Regions from separate parts of the Nonomuraea sp. KM90 genome, predicted to be linked through region 2. Evidence: riboswitches for the same ligand, from Rfam matches in the RefSeq annotation. Region 2 holds a riboswitch; the other holds the start of a gene.
What was found. Region 2 has a riboswitch for glycine ahead of gcvT (glycine cleavage system aminomethyltransferase GcvT). Riboswitches for the same ligand answer to the same signal wherever they lie in the genome.
Positions count from the first base shown of each region.

Region 1: another riboswitch for glycine. It lies ahead of gcvP (aminomethyl-transferring glycine dehydrogenase); the one in region 2 lies ahead of gcvT (glycine cleavage system aminomethyltransferase GcvT).

Region 1 is NZ_JBQQCB010000157.1:13,729-20,879, reverse strand. Features, by position in the region: partial or broken gene ACTWPW_RS56660 (tetratricopeptide repeat protein) at 1-78, opposite strand, end outside; gene gcvP (aminomethyl-transferring glycine dehydrogenase) at 192-3,023, opposite strand; glycine riboswitch at 3,203-3,302, opposite strand; gene ACTWPW_RS56650 (MerR family transcriptional regulator) at 3,380-4,000, opposite strand; gene ACTWPW_RS56645 (bifunctional nuclease family protein) at 4,148-4,618, opposite strand; gene ftsR (transcriptional regulator FtsR) at 4,751-5,404, opposite strand; gene ACTWPW_RS56635 (FHA domain-containing protein) at 5,460-5,972, opposite strand; gene ACTWPW_RS56630 (sugar phosphate nucleotidyltransferase) at 6,272-7,151, opposite strand, start outside.
Region 2 is NZ_JBQQCB010000003.1:201,894-209,044, reverse strand. Features, by position in the region: gene ACTWPW_RS05445 (glutamine synthetase family protein) at 1-136, shown strand, start outside; gene ACTWPW_RS05440 (aldehyde dehydrogenase family protein) at 140-1,483, shown strand; gene ACTWPW_RS05435 (3-oxoacyl-ACP reductase) at 1,523-2,287, shown strand; gene ACTWPW_RS05430 (gamma-glutamyl-gamma-aminobutyrate hydrolase family protein) at 2,302-3,006, shown strand; glycine riboswitch at 3,069-3,166, shown strand; glycine riboswitch at 3,167-3,262, shown strand; gene gcvT (glycine cleavage system aminomethyltransferase GcvT) at 3,297-4,382, shown strand; gene gcvH (glycine cleavage system protein GcvH) at 4,379-4,771, shown strand; gene ACTWPW_RS05415 (L-serine ammonia-lyase) at 4,830-6,206, shown strand; gene ACTWPW_RS05410 (hypothetical protein) at 6,187-6,705, opposite strand; gene ACTWPW_RS05405 (DUF6286 domain-containing protein) at 6,702-7,151, opposite strand, start outside.

The DNA.
Region 1 (7,151 bases), on a different contig from region 2:
GGCGGCATCGAGGTCACCGCGCTCGGCCAGGAGGCGGGCGGTGTCGAGGGGCGGGGTCTCCAGCTCTGAGGACGTCAAGAGAGCTCCTTGTGGCGACGGTCGGACCGAGCCTAACCACTTCTGGCGATCATGTCTGCTCACTTGACACCGAAGGACTGGCGGACGCCTGACGGCGCCCGCCCCCGCACGCCTCAGTCCTCGTACGCCTCCAGGGGAGGGCAGGAGCACACGAGGTTGCGGTCGCCGTAGGCCTGGTCGATACGGCGCACCGGCACCCAGTACTTGCCGTCGCGCAGGGAGGGCAGCGGGTAGGCCGCCTCGCTGCGCGCGTACGGGTGCGGCCACTCGTCCGCGCTGACCGACTCCGCCGTGTGCGGCGCGTTCCGCAGCGGGTTGTCGGTCTTGTCGTAGTCGCCGGAGGCCACCTTCGCGATTTCCCCGCGGATGGCGACCATCGCGTCCACGAACCGGTCGAGCTCGCCGAGGTCCTCGCTCTCGGTCGGCTCGATCATGAGCGTCCCGGCCACGGGGAACGACATCGTCGGCGCGTGGAAGCCGTAGTCGATGAGGCGCTTGGCCACGTCGTCGACGGTGACGCCGGTCTCCTTGGTGATCTGGCGCAGGTCGACGATGCACTCGTGGGCGACCAGGCCGCCGCGGCCGGTGTACAGCACGGGGTAGTGCGGGGCCAGCCGCCGGGCCAGGTAGTTCGCCGACAGGATGGCCTGCTCGGTCGCGGCCGTGAGGCCCTCGGAGCCCATCATCCTGATGTACGCCCACGAGATCGGCAGGATCCCCGCCGACCCGTACGGGGCGGCCGAGACGGGGCCGACCGGCGTGCCGTTGTGCAGGGGGTGGCCGGGCAGGTAGGAGGCCAGGTGGCCGCGCACCGCGACGGGGCCGACACCCGGGCCGCCGCCGCCGTGCGGGATGCAGAAGGTCTTGTGCAGGTTGAGGTGGGAGACGTCGGCCCCGAACTCGCCGGGCTTGGCCAGGCCGACCAGGGCGTTGAGGTTGGCGCCGTCCACGTACACCTGGCCACCGGCCTCGTGCACCTTGGCGCACACCTCGGTGATCGTCTCCTCGTACACGCCGTGCGTGGACGGGTACGTCACCATGATCGCGGCCAGCGCGTCACGGTGCTTGTCGATCTTGGCGTCGAGGTCGGCCAGGTCCACGTTGCCGTCGGTGTCGCAGGCCACGACCACGACGCGCATGCCGGCCATGACGGCGCTGGCGGCGTTCGTGCCGTGGGCGGAGGACGGGATGAGGCAGACGTCCCGCTCGCCCTGGCCGTTGGCGCGGTGGTAGGCGCGGATGGCCAGCAGCCCGGCGAACTCGCCCTGCGAGCCGGCGTTCGGCTGGATGGAGACGGCGTCGTAGCCGGTCACCTCGGCCAGCCAGCCCTCCAGCGTGCCGATCAGCTCGCGGTAGCCCTCGGTCTGGTCGGCCGGCGCGTACGGGTGGACGGCGGCGAACTCGGGCCAGGTGATGGGCTCCATCTCGGTGGTCGCGTTCAGCTTCATCGTGCAGGAGCCGAGCGGGATCATCGAACGGTCGAGCGCGATGTCCTTGTCCTGCAGCCTGCGCAGGTAACGCAGCATCGCGGTCTCGGAGCGGTGGGCGTGGAAGACCGGGTGGGTCAGGTACGGGGTCTCGCGCAGCAGCGAGGAGGGCAGCGCGTCGGCGGCGGCCTCGGGGTCGGGCTCCGTGCCTTCCGCTCCGAAGGCCGCCAGCACCTTGGCCACCTCGGTGACGCCGGTCTGCTCGTCGCAGGCGACGGAGACGTGGTCGGCGTCCACCTGCCAGAGGTTGACGCCCCGCTCGGCGGCGGCGGCCACGACGGAGCCGGCCCGGCCGGGCACGCGGGCGAGCACGGTGTCGAAGAACTCGCCGTGCACGACCTCCACGCCGGCGCCGCGCAGCCCCTCGGCCAGGGCGGTGGCATGGCGGTGCACCCGGTGGGCGATGCCGCGCAGTCCCTCGGGGCCGTGGTAGACGGCGTACATGCCGGCGATGACGGCGAGCAGCACCTGCGCGGTGCAGATGTTGCTGGTGGCCTTCTCGCGGCGGATGTGCTGCTCGCGGGTCTGCAGGGCCAGGCGGTAGGCGGGGTCGCCGTCGGCGTCGACGGACACGCCCACGAGCCGGCCCGGGAGCTGGCGCTGCAGGCCCTCGCGTACGGACATGTACGCGGCGTGCGGCCCGCCGAACCCGAACGGCACCCCGAACCGCTGCGAGGAGCCGATCGCGATGTCGGCGCCCAGCTCGCCGGGGGCGGTGACCAGCGTCAGGGCCAGCAGGTCGGCGGCGGCCACGACGAGGGCGCCCGCCTCGTGCGCGGCGGCGGCCAGGGCACGGAAGTCGCGCAGCAGGCCCGACGCGCCCGGGTACTGGACGAGCACGCCGAAGCACTCGGGCAACTCGCCCTCCAGGGAGTGCTCCACCAGCGTGATGCCGAGCGGCTCGGCCCGGGTGGCGAGCACGGACTTGGTCTGGGGCAGCGCGTCGGCGTCCACCACGAACACGTCGCTCCTGGACTTGCCGGCCCGGCGCGCCAGCGTCATGGCCTCGGCCGCGGCCGTGGCCTCGTCCAGCAGCGACGCGCCGGAGACGGGCAGGCCGGTGAGGTCGGAGACGACCGTCTGGAAGTTCAGCAGCGCCTCCAGGCGCCCCTGCGAGATCTCCGGCTGGTACGGCGTGTAGGCGGTGTACCAGCCCGGGTTCTCCAGCAGGTTGCGGCGGATGACCGCGGGCGTGACGGTGTCGTAGTAGCCCAGGCCGATCATGGAGGTGAGCACCCGGTTGCGCCCGGCCAGAGCGCGCAGCTCGGCGATGGCCTCGGCCTCGCCGATCGCGGCGGGCAGCTTGAGCCGGTCCTTGGCCCTGATGGCCTCCGGGACGGCCACCGCCACCAGGTCCGCCACGGACTCGAAGCCGACGGCCTCGAGCATGCGCTGCTGCTCGGACTCCGATGGGCCGATGTGCCTTGACGAGAACGGCGGAGCGGACAGATCGGTCATGGGGTGTGCCTCCCGAGGCTATGGAGACCGGCGCCAGGGCGCGGACGAGTGCCGGATCTCCCCCTCTGTCAGCGCGATCCACGACCTGCGCGGTGCCGCGACCTGAGAGCTTCACCCCTGCGGGGGCTTGCACCGTCGGTGAGACGCGCCTGGCGGGCGCACCTGCTTTCCAGAGTTGCCTCACCCGAGCGGTACAGGATGCCTGAGAGATTCCGGGGAGGGTTGCTCCTTCGGCGCCCCGGGGCCCAGGGGGCCCGAGGACTCTCCCGCACGGGGTCGTCAGCCTTGCTGTCCCAGATTACTACGCTAAGCCCCGTTTGCCGTTCACCGGCCTGCCCCGACGGTCTTCGAAGTGTTCAGCCGGTGCGGCGCGCGCGGCGCCTGCGAGCCAGCTCGTCAGCGGGATGGTCGGCCGGGACGTTGTCCTCGACCGCCGCGCGTTCCCCCGGCAGCTCCGCGAGGGAGCCCTCGACCTCTCGCCAGACTCGCCCGAGCGCGATGCCGAACACGCCCTGGCCGCCCTGGAGCAGGTCGATCACCTCGTCGGCCGAGGTGCACTCGTAGACGCTGACGCCGTCGCTCATGAGCGTGATCTGCGCGAGGTCGGCGACCCCGCGGTCACGCAGATGCTGCACGGCCGTGCGGATCTGCTGCAGCGACACCCCGGTGTCCAGGAGCCGCTTGACGACTTTGAGTACGAGGATGTCGCGGAAGCTGTAGAGCCTCTGGGAGCCGGAGCCCTGCGCGGCTCTTATCGTCGGCTCCACCAGGCCCGTGCGCGCCCAGTAGTCGAGCTGCCTGTAGGTGATGCCGGCCGCGGCGCAGGCCGTCGGCCCGCGGTATCCGATGTCGCCCGGCAACGCCGACGGCTGCTCGTCGAAGAGCAGACCCTGCTCCCCGGCACGCTGCCGCGCGCTCTCGCGCCGCACCGGATCTTCCTGGCCGGCCGTCTTTCCCTCGCCGCTGCTGACCGCCACGCGGACCTCCGGCTTTCTCTCATCCCGTGGCCTGATCTGGGGGTTCGTAAAGGGCGACCACGGGTTTCACTTGCACCGTAGGACCGTGACCATGCTCAGTCAACGATCCGGCTCGGCGCGTCGTGAAGCGTAAATGCACTGAAATACCTACCCCGCCCTGCCGAAGTCTTCGGGAGTGATCGTGTCAAGGAACTCCCTGAACTTCTCCACCTCGTCCTCCTGGTCGTCCGGGATGATCACTCCGGCCTCCTGGACGACCTCCTCGCTGGCGAAGATCCGGGCCCCGGTGCGCAGGGCGAGCGCGATCGAGTCGGACGGCCGGGCGCTCACCTCCACACCGTTGGAGAAGACCAGATCGGCGAAGAAGATGCCGTCGCGCAGCGCGACGATGTTGACCGCCCGCAGGCCGACACCCAGGGCGCTCAGCACGTCACGGAAAAGGTCATGGGTGAGCGGCCGCGGCGGCGGCTCCTCAGCCTGGGCCAGGGCGATCGCCGTGGCCTCCGTCATGCCGATCCATATAGGAAGGAACCGTTCCCCGTGAGCCTCCTTGAGCAAGACGATCGGCTGATTAGTGGGCATTTCAACGCGAACGCCCACGACCTCCATCTGCAACACGGGCTGCTCCGTATTCCTGACCGGTCACCCGGCACAGCTCTTCGATCATCGCTTCTGCTGACTGGCTTCTGCAATTCAACGTAACACCCAGCGGGCCTGGAATGTGCCCCCGCCTCCCAGCTCGCTACGGTCTCAACGTCCCAGGACCGAACGGACACCCGTGCGCACAAGGGATGCGTGCAGGTCGAGCAGAAGCGTGGAAAGCTCCCTGGCGACCTCGTCCGCCTCACCGATGGCGCCGGGGGCGCGCCGCTTGAGGATCGGCGCGACGGTCTGCTCGACCAGCCCCGCCTCGCGCTCGGCCGCCGCCTTGACCGCCCGCAGGTGGCGGGCGTGCAGGCCGAACCGGGCCAGCGCCCCGACCGTGCGCGCCACCTTGAGCGCCTCCTCGTCGTAGCGCCGGGCCACCGGGGCGAGCAGGCCGTAGTCCTCCAGCTCGGTGAGCGTCTCGTCGTCGATCCCCGCGGCCTCGAGCAGCTCCGCCCGGCTGAACCGGACCTCCTGCGCCTGCCGGACCTCACGCGGGCGGCCGAAGCTCTCCGCCATCCGGTCCTTGATCACCCGCAGCGGCAGGTAGTGGTCACGCTGCTCGGTGAGGATGAAGCGCAGTTGCTCGACGTGCAGGTGCGTGAACTTGCGGTAGCCGGAGGGGCTGCGCTCGGGCTCGATCAGCCCCTCGCCCTCCAAGAACCTGATCTTGGAGATCGTGACATCGGGGAACTCGCCCTGCAGGAGCGCGAGCACCTCCCCGATGCTCATGTGCGACCGCGCCGCCTGGGAGCTCACGGCGCCTCCGGCCCCGTGAACCCGGGGTGCTGAGCCATGTCCAAGGGTCGCTCACTCATACGCCGGCGGTGCCCCGCATCAGGAAGACGAGGCGGAATTTGCCGATCTGCACCTCGTCTCCGGAGTGCAGGGGAACCTCCTCGATCCGCTCCCGGTTGACGTAGGTGCCGTTGAGGCTGCCCACGTCGCGCACGGAGAACTGGCCGCCGCGGTGGCGGTAGAACTCGACGTGGCGGCGGGAGACCGTGATGTCGTCGAGGAAGATGTCGCTCTCCGGATGGCGCCCCGTCGTGGTCAGCTCCTTGTCGAGCCGGAAGCGACTCCCCTGGTTGGGACCCCTGGTCACCGTGAGCAACGCCGTGCCCGGGGGCAGTTGCTCGACCAGAGCCCGCTCGGCCAGGAGCATGTCGCCCGTCTCAGCCTCGTACGCCTCGATTCCCGCGACGGAGATCGTCGATGTGGTGTCCCCGGAGACCTCGGGTCTGGTCAGCGGTGACCCACAGCGGGAACAGAAACGGGCATCCTCGGGGTTGGCGTGCCCGCACTGCGTGCAGTAGACGCTCGGCATCGATCGGCTCGGCCTCCTACCGCGAAGACGCGGCGACGGTGCTCAGGGCGCGCCTCGCTTCGCTTTTTCAAGTTTGCGAATGCCGCAACTTACGCTGATCAGCGGCAAAGGTCAAGGCGGGGCGCTGCACTTTGGTTTGGACGCAGACAAAGTTACCGTCGCCCCCGCCCCGTGGTCCATGCCGCCGCGCGTTTCTACATTACGATCTTGCGGCACTCTCTGTGCACGTCATCGGCAAAGCCTTTCCCGATCGTCTCCGGTCGCTGTGCGTGACGGCGTGTGACGCGTGTGCGACGAGGTCAGCCGGCGGCCTGCTCCACGATGCGCGCCCACCGTTCGAGCAGCGCCTGGGCGCTGTCGACGTCCGACGCCTCGGCCCACAGGTCGGTGACCGGCTCGGCGGCGGCGGGCAGGACCAGCACCCAGCTCCCGTCCTCGCGGGCCACCCGCACGCCGTCGGTGGTGTCGACGCGGTGGCCCTCCGGCTCGGACTCGGCGGCCTCGATGACCGAGCGCATGACGGCGCCCTTGGCCGCCCACGGCGTGGGCACGGTGCGCTTGAGCAGCTTGACCTCGGGGATCCTGGCGTCGATCTGGCTGAGCGACAGCCGGGTGCGGGCGACCAGGCCGAGCAGGCGCATGAACGCGGCCAGCCCGTCGATGGCGGGGCTGAACTCCGGGACCACGAACCCACCGCGCCCGTCGGCCGCGAAGATCATGTCGGGGCTCGCGGCGGCCGAGGTGAGGGCGTCGAGCGCGGTGGAGGTCCACTGCACCTGTACGCCGTGGAAGCGGCAGACCTGCTCGGCGACCCTGGTCGTGGTGACGGGCAGGGCCACCTGGCCGCCCCGGCGCTCGGCGGCGACCAGGTCGAGCACGACGAGCAGGGCGCGTTCCTCGTTGATGAGCTGGCCCTTCTCGTCCACCAGGGCGATGCGCTCGCCGACCGGGTCGAACCGCACGCCGAAGGCCGCCCGCGAGGAGCTGACGAGCTCGGACAGGCGCTGCAGGTCGCGGCGGCGCTCGGCGAGCGTCTCGGTGGGCGAGACGTCGTCGAGGCGGGCGTTGACGGTGAGCACCTCGACGCCGACCCGGCCGAGCAGCGTGGGCAGCACCAGCGAGGAGGTGCCCCCGGCGCAGTCGACGACGACCTTCATGTCCCTGACGCCGCTCACGCCG
Region 2 (7,151 bases):
GGGGTCGAAGCTGGCCCGCGAGAGGTTCGGCGAGGACGTGGTCGAGCACTACGCGAACAACGCGCGGGTGGAGCTGGCCGCGTTCGCCGCGGCTGTGACGGATTGGGAGCTGTTCCGTGGCTTCGAGCGGATGTGAGGCATGAAAATCATCAATCCGGCGACCGAGGACGTCGTCGCGGACGTCGAGCTCGCCGACGCGGCGGAGGTCGACCGGGCGGTGGAGCGTGCCAGGAAGGCCTACCCCGCCTGGCGCGAGGTGTCGCCGGGCGACCGGGCGCGGCTGCTGAGGCGCTTCGCCGACCTGGTGGGCGAGCACGGGGAGGAGCTGGCGCGGCTGGAGCTGGTCAACGCCGGGCACCCGATCGGCAACGCCCGCTGGGAGGCCGGTGCCGTACGCGACGTCCTGCACTTCTACGCCGGTGCCCCGGAGCGCAACCACGGCAAGCAGATCCCGGTGCCCGGGGGCGTGGACATCACGTTCCAGGAGCCGCTGGGCGTCGTCGGGGTCATCGTGCCGTGGAACTTCCCCATGCTGATCATGTCGTGGGGCGTCGCCCCCGCGCTGGCGGCCGGCAACACGGTGATCGTCAAGCCGGCCGAGTGGACGCCGCTGACCGCGCTGAGGCTGGCCGAGCTGGCCCTGGCGGCGGGCCTCCCCGAGGGGGTGCTCCAGGTCCTGCCTGGGGCAGGGGAGGTCGCGGGGGCCCGCCTGGTCGAGCATCGCGACGTGGCCAAGATCGTGTTCACCGGCTCGACCGAGGTGGGCAAGGAGATCGCCGCCAAGGCGGCGCGCCAGGTCAAGCGGATCACGCTGGAGCTGGGCGGCAAGTCGGCGAACATCGTCTTCGCCGACGCCGACCTGGAGAAGGCGGCCGGCACCGCGCCCTACGCCGTCTTCGACAACGCGGGACAGGACTGCTGCGCCAGGTCCCGCCTGCTCGTCCAGTCCTCCGTGTACGACGAGTTCATGGCCCTGCTCGCACCCGCCGTACAGGGCGTCAAGGTCGGCGACCCCCTCGACGAGTCCACCGAGATGGGGCCCCTGATCAGCGCCGAACACCTCGACCGCGTGCGCGGCTTCGTCGAGGGCGCCCCCTACCTCCAGGGGTCCTGCCCCCAGGGCAGGGGCTACTGGTTCCCACCGACCGTGCTGACCCCCGACGTCACCGACCGGGCGTTCACCGAGGAGATCTTCGGGCCGGTCGTGTCGGTGGCGCGGTTCGAGGACGAGGCGGAGGCCGTACGCATCGCCAACGACACGCCCTACGGCCTGAGCGGCTCCATCTGGACCCGTGACGTCGGCCGGGCGCTGCGCGTGGCCAGGGCCGTCGAGTCGGGGGCCCTGTCGGTGAACTCGCACTCCTCCGTCCGCTACTGGACCCCGTTCGGCGGCTTCAAGCAGTCCGGCCTCGGCCGGGAACTCGGCCCGGACGCCCTGGCGGCGTTCACCGAGACAAAGAACGTCTTCATTTCATCGGAGTGAACAATTAGCGGAGTGAACGACCGATGGACAGGGAGTGACATGCAGCGGTTGCAGGATCGGGTGGCGGTCGTGACCGGCGCGGGCAGCGGGATCGGGCTGGCCACGGCCCGCAGGTTCGCCGACGAGGGCGCCAAGGTGGTCTGCGTGGACATCGACGAGGAGGCGGGCGGCAAGGCGGCGAGCGAAGTCGTCGGCCTGTTCGTCAAGGCCGACGTGACCAGCGAGGACGACGTCGTACGGATGTTCGCCACGGCGTACGAGACCTACGGCAGCGTGGACATCGCCTTCAACAACGCCGGCATCTCGCCCCCCGAGGACGACTCCATCCTGGAGACCGGCATCGAGGCCTGGCGCCGCGTCCAGGAGGTGAACCTGACCAGCGTCTACCTGTGCTGCAAGCACGCCATCCCGTACATGCGCCGCCAGGGCAAGGGCTCGATCATCAACACCGCGTCGTTCGTGGCCGTCATGGGCTCGGCGACCTCGCAGATCTCCTACACCGCCTCCAAGGGCGGGGTGCTGGCGATGTCGCGGGAGCTGGGCGTGCAGTTCGCCAGGGAGGGCATCCGGGTGAACGCCCTGTGCCCGGGGCCGGTGAACACGCCGCTGCTGCAGGAGCTGTTCGCGAAGGACCCGGAGCGGGCGCAGCGGCGGCTGGTGCACATCCCGGTGGGCCGCTTCGCCGAGGCGTCGGAGATCGCGGCGGCGGTGGCGTTCCTGGCCAGCGACGACGCCTCGTTCATCACGGGCAGCGAGTTCCTGGTGGACGGGGGCATCTCCGGCGCCTACGTCACACCGCTCTAGGAGGTCCCGTCGCCGTGCGGCGTCCCATCATCGGCATCACGTGCTACGTCGAGCCCGCCTCGTTCACGGTGTGGCAGGACACGACCGCCGCGCTGCTGCCGTACATGTACGTGGAGCAGGTCGTCCGCGCCGGCGGGCAGCCCGTCCTGCTGCCTCCGGCCGGCGATCCCGCCGGGGTCGTACCCGGCCTGGACGGGCTCATCCTGGCCGGTGGCGGCGACATCGACCCGGCCAGGTACGGCCAGGACGCGCAAGAGCGCACCGGCTACGTCCGGAAATTTCGTGACGAGGCCGAGTTCTCGCTGCTCGCGACGGCGCTCGACGCCGGCCTGCCCTACCTCGGCGTCTGCCGCGGCCTCCAGGTCCTCAACGTCGCCCTCGGCGGCACCCTCCTCCAGCACCTGCCCGACGCGGTCGGCCACACCGACCACTGCCCGGGCCCCGGCCGGTTCGGGCACCTGCCGGTGACCCCGGCCCCCGGCACCCGCCTGGCCAAGGCGCTGGGCGAGGGCCCCGTGACGGTCCCGCACTACCACCACCAGGCCGTCGACCGCCTCGCCCCCGGCCTCACGGTCACCGCCACCGCCGCGGACGGCACGATCGAGGCCGTGGAGCTGGACTCGGGACGGTTCGCGGGACGGTTCACGGTGGCCGTGCAGTGGCACCCGGAGGCCGCCGAGGACCACGCGCTCTTCGAGGCTCTCGTGGCGGCCTGCTGAACGACCCCACCCAGAACGCGACAACAGCCCCGTAACCCCACTAGGCTGGCGGACATCACCGGTGAAACCGTGCGGGAGAGCACCCTGACAGCCGGTCAGGGTCCCTGAAGGAGCAAGCCCTCCCCGCAAACCTCTCAAGGCAAAGGACCGCACGGGCAAGGTGACCTCTGGAAAGCAGGCCCGCGGGCCTCGCCGAAGGTGAAAGTCCGGCAAAGCTCGGGCGAAGCTCTCAGGCATCGATGACAGAGGGGGAGGATGCTGGCATCCAATCCTGTCCTGAGGTGCGACAAATGTCCCGACCGACACCGCTACGAGACGTTCACGAGAGCCTCGGCGCCACGCTCACCGACTTCGCCGGGTGGCTCATGCCGCTCCGGTACGGCAGCGAGTCCGCGGAGCACAAGGCCGTTCGCGAGGCGGCCGGGCTGTTCGACCTCTCGCACATGGGCGAGATCTTCCTGACCGGGCCGCAGGCGGGGCAGGCGCTGGACTACGCGCTGGTCGGCCACCTGTCGGCGCTGGCTCCCGGCCGGGCCAGGTACACCATGATCGTGAACGAGCGCGGCGGGGTGCTCGACGACCTCATCGTCTACCGGCTCGGGGACGAGGAGTTCATGGTCGTGGCCAACGCCTCGAACTATGAAAAAGTCGGTAATGAGCTGAAAAATCGTACAAAGACGTACGACGTGGTGGTCGAGGATCGCTCGGACCAGTACGCGCTGATCGCCGTCCAGGGACCCCGCTCCCAGGAGATCCTCGCCACGCTCACCGACGCCGACCTCGGCGGGCTCAAGTACTACGCGGGCCTGCCGGGCCTGGTGGACGGCCGGCAGGCGCTCATCGCCCGTACCGGCTACACCGGCGAGGACGGATTCGAGCTGTTCGTGGCCAACCAGGACGCGGTCCCGCTGTGGCACGCCCTCATGGCGGCCGGCGAGCCGCACGGGCTGCGGCCGGCGGGCCTGTCCAGCCGCGACACGCTCAGGCTCGAGGCCGGCATGCCGCTGTACGGGAACGAACTGGGCGAGCAGCTCACTCCGTTCGACGCGGGGCTGGGCAGGGTGGTGAAATTCGACAAGCCGGGCGACTTCGTCGGCAGGTCGGCGCTCGAGGCGGTCAAGGACGACGCGCCCCGACGCCGGCTCGTCGGCCTCGTCGCGCGGGGCCGCCGGGTGCCGCGCCATGGCTACCCGGTAACCGAGAACGGCGTCGTCGTCGGCGAGGTCACCAGTGGTGCGCCTTCCCAGACTCTGGGAAAGCCCATCGCGATGGCTTATGTGGACACCGGCGCCGGATCAGGCCTGGCCGTGGACATCCGGGGCAGCCATGAACCTATGGACCTGGTTGAGCTGCCCTTTTACAGGAGGAACAAGTGAGCAACATCCCTGACGACCTGAGCTACACCAAGGAGCACGAGTGGGTGGCCGGCCTCGACGACGGCCTCACCGTGACCGTCGGCATCACGGCCTTCGCCGCCGAATCCCTTGGTGACGTCGTCTTCGTGCAGCTCCCCGAGGTCGGTGCGAGCGTCGAGCAGGGCGACTCCGTCGGCGAGGTGGAGTCCACCAAGTCGGTGAACGAGATCTACAGCCCGGTCGGGGGCGAGATCGTCGAGGTCAACCAGTCCATCGTGGACGACCCGAGCCTGGCCAACAGCGACCCGTACGGCGAGGGCTGGATGTTCCGGGTGCGCATGGAAGGCGACCCCGAGGACCTGCTCTCCGCCCAGGAGTACACGGCGCTGACCTCGGGCACCGAGTCCTGACCCATTCGCCGGGGCCCGCTAGTTCCGGGCCCCGGCCCTTCAGGAAGGGCGCACATCAATGGCGATCAGCGTCTTCGACCTCTTCAAGATAGGCATCGGCCCGTCGAGCTCCCACACGGGCGGCCCGATGGCGGCGGCCCACAAGTTCGCCCGCGGGCTCCACCAGGACGGCCTGCTCGACCAGGTGGCGCGCGTGGAGGCCATCCTGTACGGCTCGCTCGGCCTGACCGGCAAGGGCCACGGCAGCGACAAGGCGGTCCTGCTCGGCCTGTCCGGCGAGAAGCCGGAGCTGGTCGACGTCGACACCGTGGACGCCCGCATCGCCGAGATGCGCGAGTCCGGCACGGTCAAGCTGTTCGGCACGCACGAGATCCCGTTCGTCGTGGGCGAGCACCTCGTCTTCGAACGCAAGATCTCGCTGCCCGAGCACCCGAACGGCATGCGTTTCACCGCCTACTCCGCCTCCGGCGAGCGGCTCAGGGAGAAGGTGTACTTCTCGGTCGGCGGCGGCTTCGTCGTGGACGAGAAGGCCACCGGCGCCGACCGCATCAAGCCGGACGACACCGTGCTGCCCTACCCCTTCACCACCGGCGAGGAGCTGCTCAAGCACTGCTCGAACACGGGCCTGTCGATCTCCGCCGTCATGCTGGAGAACGAGCGGGCGTTCGGGCGTACCGAGGAGGAGATCAGGCAGGGCCTGCTGAACCTCTGGCAGGTCATGTCCGACTGCGTACGCCGCGGCATCTCCAAGGAGGGCGTCCTGCCCGGCGGGCTCAAGGTCAAGCGCCGCGCCAACCAGCTCCACCGCCGCCTGCAGTCGGAGTCGGCCGAGAAGGACCCCTTGCAGGCGATGGACTGGATCACGCTGTTCGCGCTGGCGGTCAACGAGGAGAACGCCGCCGGCGGCCGCATCGTCACCGCCCCCACCAACGGCGCCGCCGGCATCATCCCGGCCGTCCTGACCTACTACACCCGCTTCGTCCCGCACGCCGACGACGAGGGCGTGGTCCGCTTCCTCCTGACGGCCGGCGCGATCGGCGTGCTGTTCAAGGAGAACGCCTCGATCTCGGGCGCCGAGGTGGGCTGCCAGGGCGAGGTCGGCTCGGCCTGCTCGATGGCCTCGGCCGGGCTCACGGAGGTCCTCGGGGGCACGCCCGAGCAGGTGGAGAACGCGGCCGAGATCGGCATCGAGCACAACCTGGGCCTGACCTGCGACCCGATCGGCGGCCTGGTCCAGATCCCGTGCATCGAGCGCAACGCGGTCGCCTCCAACAAGGCCATCACGGCGGCCCGCATCGCGCTGCGCGGCGACGGCCGCCACTACGTGGCCCTCGACAAGGCGATCAAGACCATGCGGGACACCGGCCGCGACATGCTCGACAAGTACAAGGAGACCTCGCGCGGCGGCCTGGCCGTCAACGTGATCGAGTGCTGACCGGGCGCCGCACGTGCAGCCGGACGACGGCCGGGCATTCGTCGTCGCTGATCTCGCGCCGGATCCGGCCCACGATGTCCTGATCCAGCTTGCCCACCACCGCCCCCACGTCCGCCGCCGCCGGGCAGGTCAGGCCGATGCGCAGGCCGTCCTCCGCGACCCGCACGCCTGTCCTGCTCAGCCCGTCCACGCCCTTGAGGCCGACGAACAGCATCGCCGTGCCCGTGCCGTTGTGCGTGCCCCGGCGCCCCCAGCCCAGGCAGAGCAGCAGCCAGCGCAGCGAGACCAGGGCCAGCAGCAGCAGGCCCAGCGCGAGCAGCCACAGGGGCCAGGGCTCCTCCGCCAGCGCCCTGTGGGTCTGGGCGGGCAGGACCCTGGCGTTCGGCGGCAGGTCGAGGAAGCGGTCCTCGCCGCGCAGCCACGCGTACGTCCCGAGGCCCAGCAGCGTCGTGCCCACGACGGCCAGGCCCACGCGGTTGCCGGCGTACTGGCGCATCACGCGGCCCTCCTGCGCAGGCGGACCACGACCTCGCCCGTGCCCAGCGTGCCCACGCCCGCCAGGCGGTCGCCCACGGCGGTCCCGACCTGCCTGAGCATCTGGCCGGAGCTCTCCGCGCCCGTCATCACGGTGACCTCGATGGTGCGCCTGCGCAGCCGTACGCGGGCCTTGTCCACGCCCGCCACCTGCTGCGCCGCCGCGCACAACGTGCGGCGCAGGCCCGCGCGGGTGATGCCGATGACGATCAGCGGGTCGGACGTCTCGACCGGCACCATCCTGGAGCGGCCCGGGACGATCGCCAGCAGCACCATCACCGCGCCCGCCCCCGCCACGACCAGGGCCCCGGTGGCGATTTCCGGCCAGGTGCTCCGGCTCGCGAGGTCGACCAGCTCGTTCACGGGCACCCAGCCGAGCGGCGCGCCGAGCAGCCCCGACACCACCTCGGC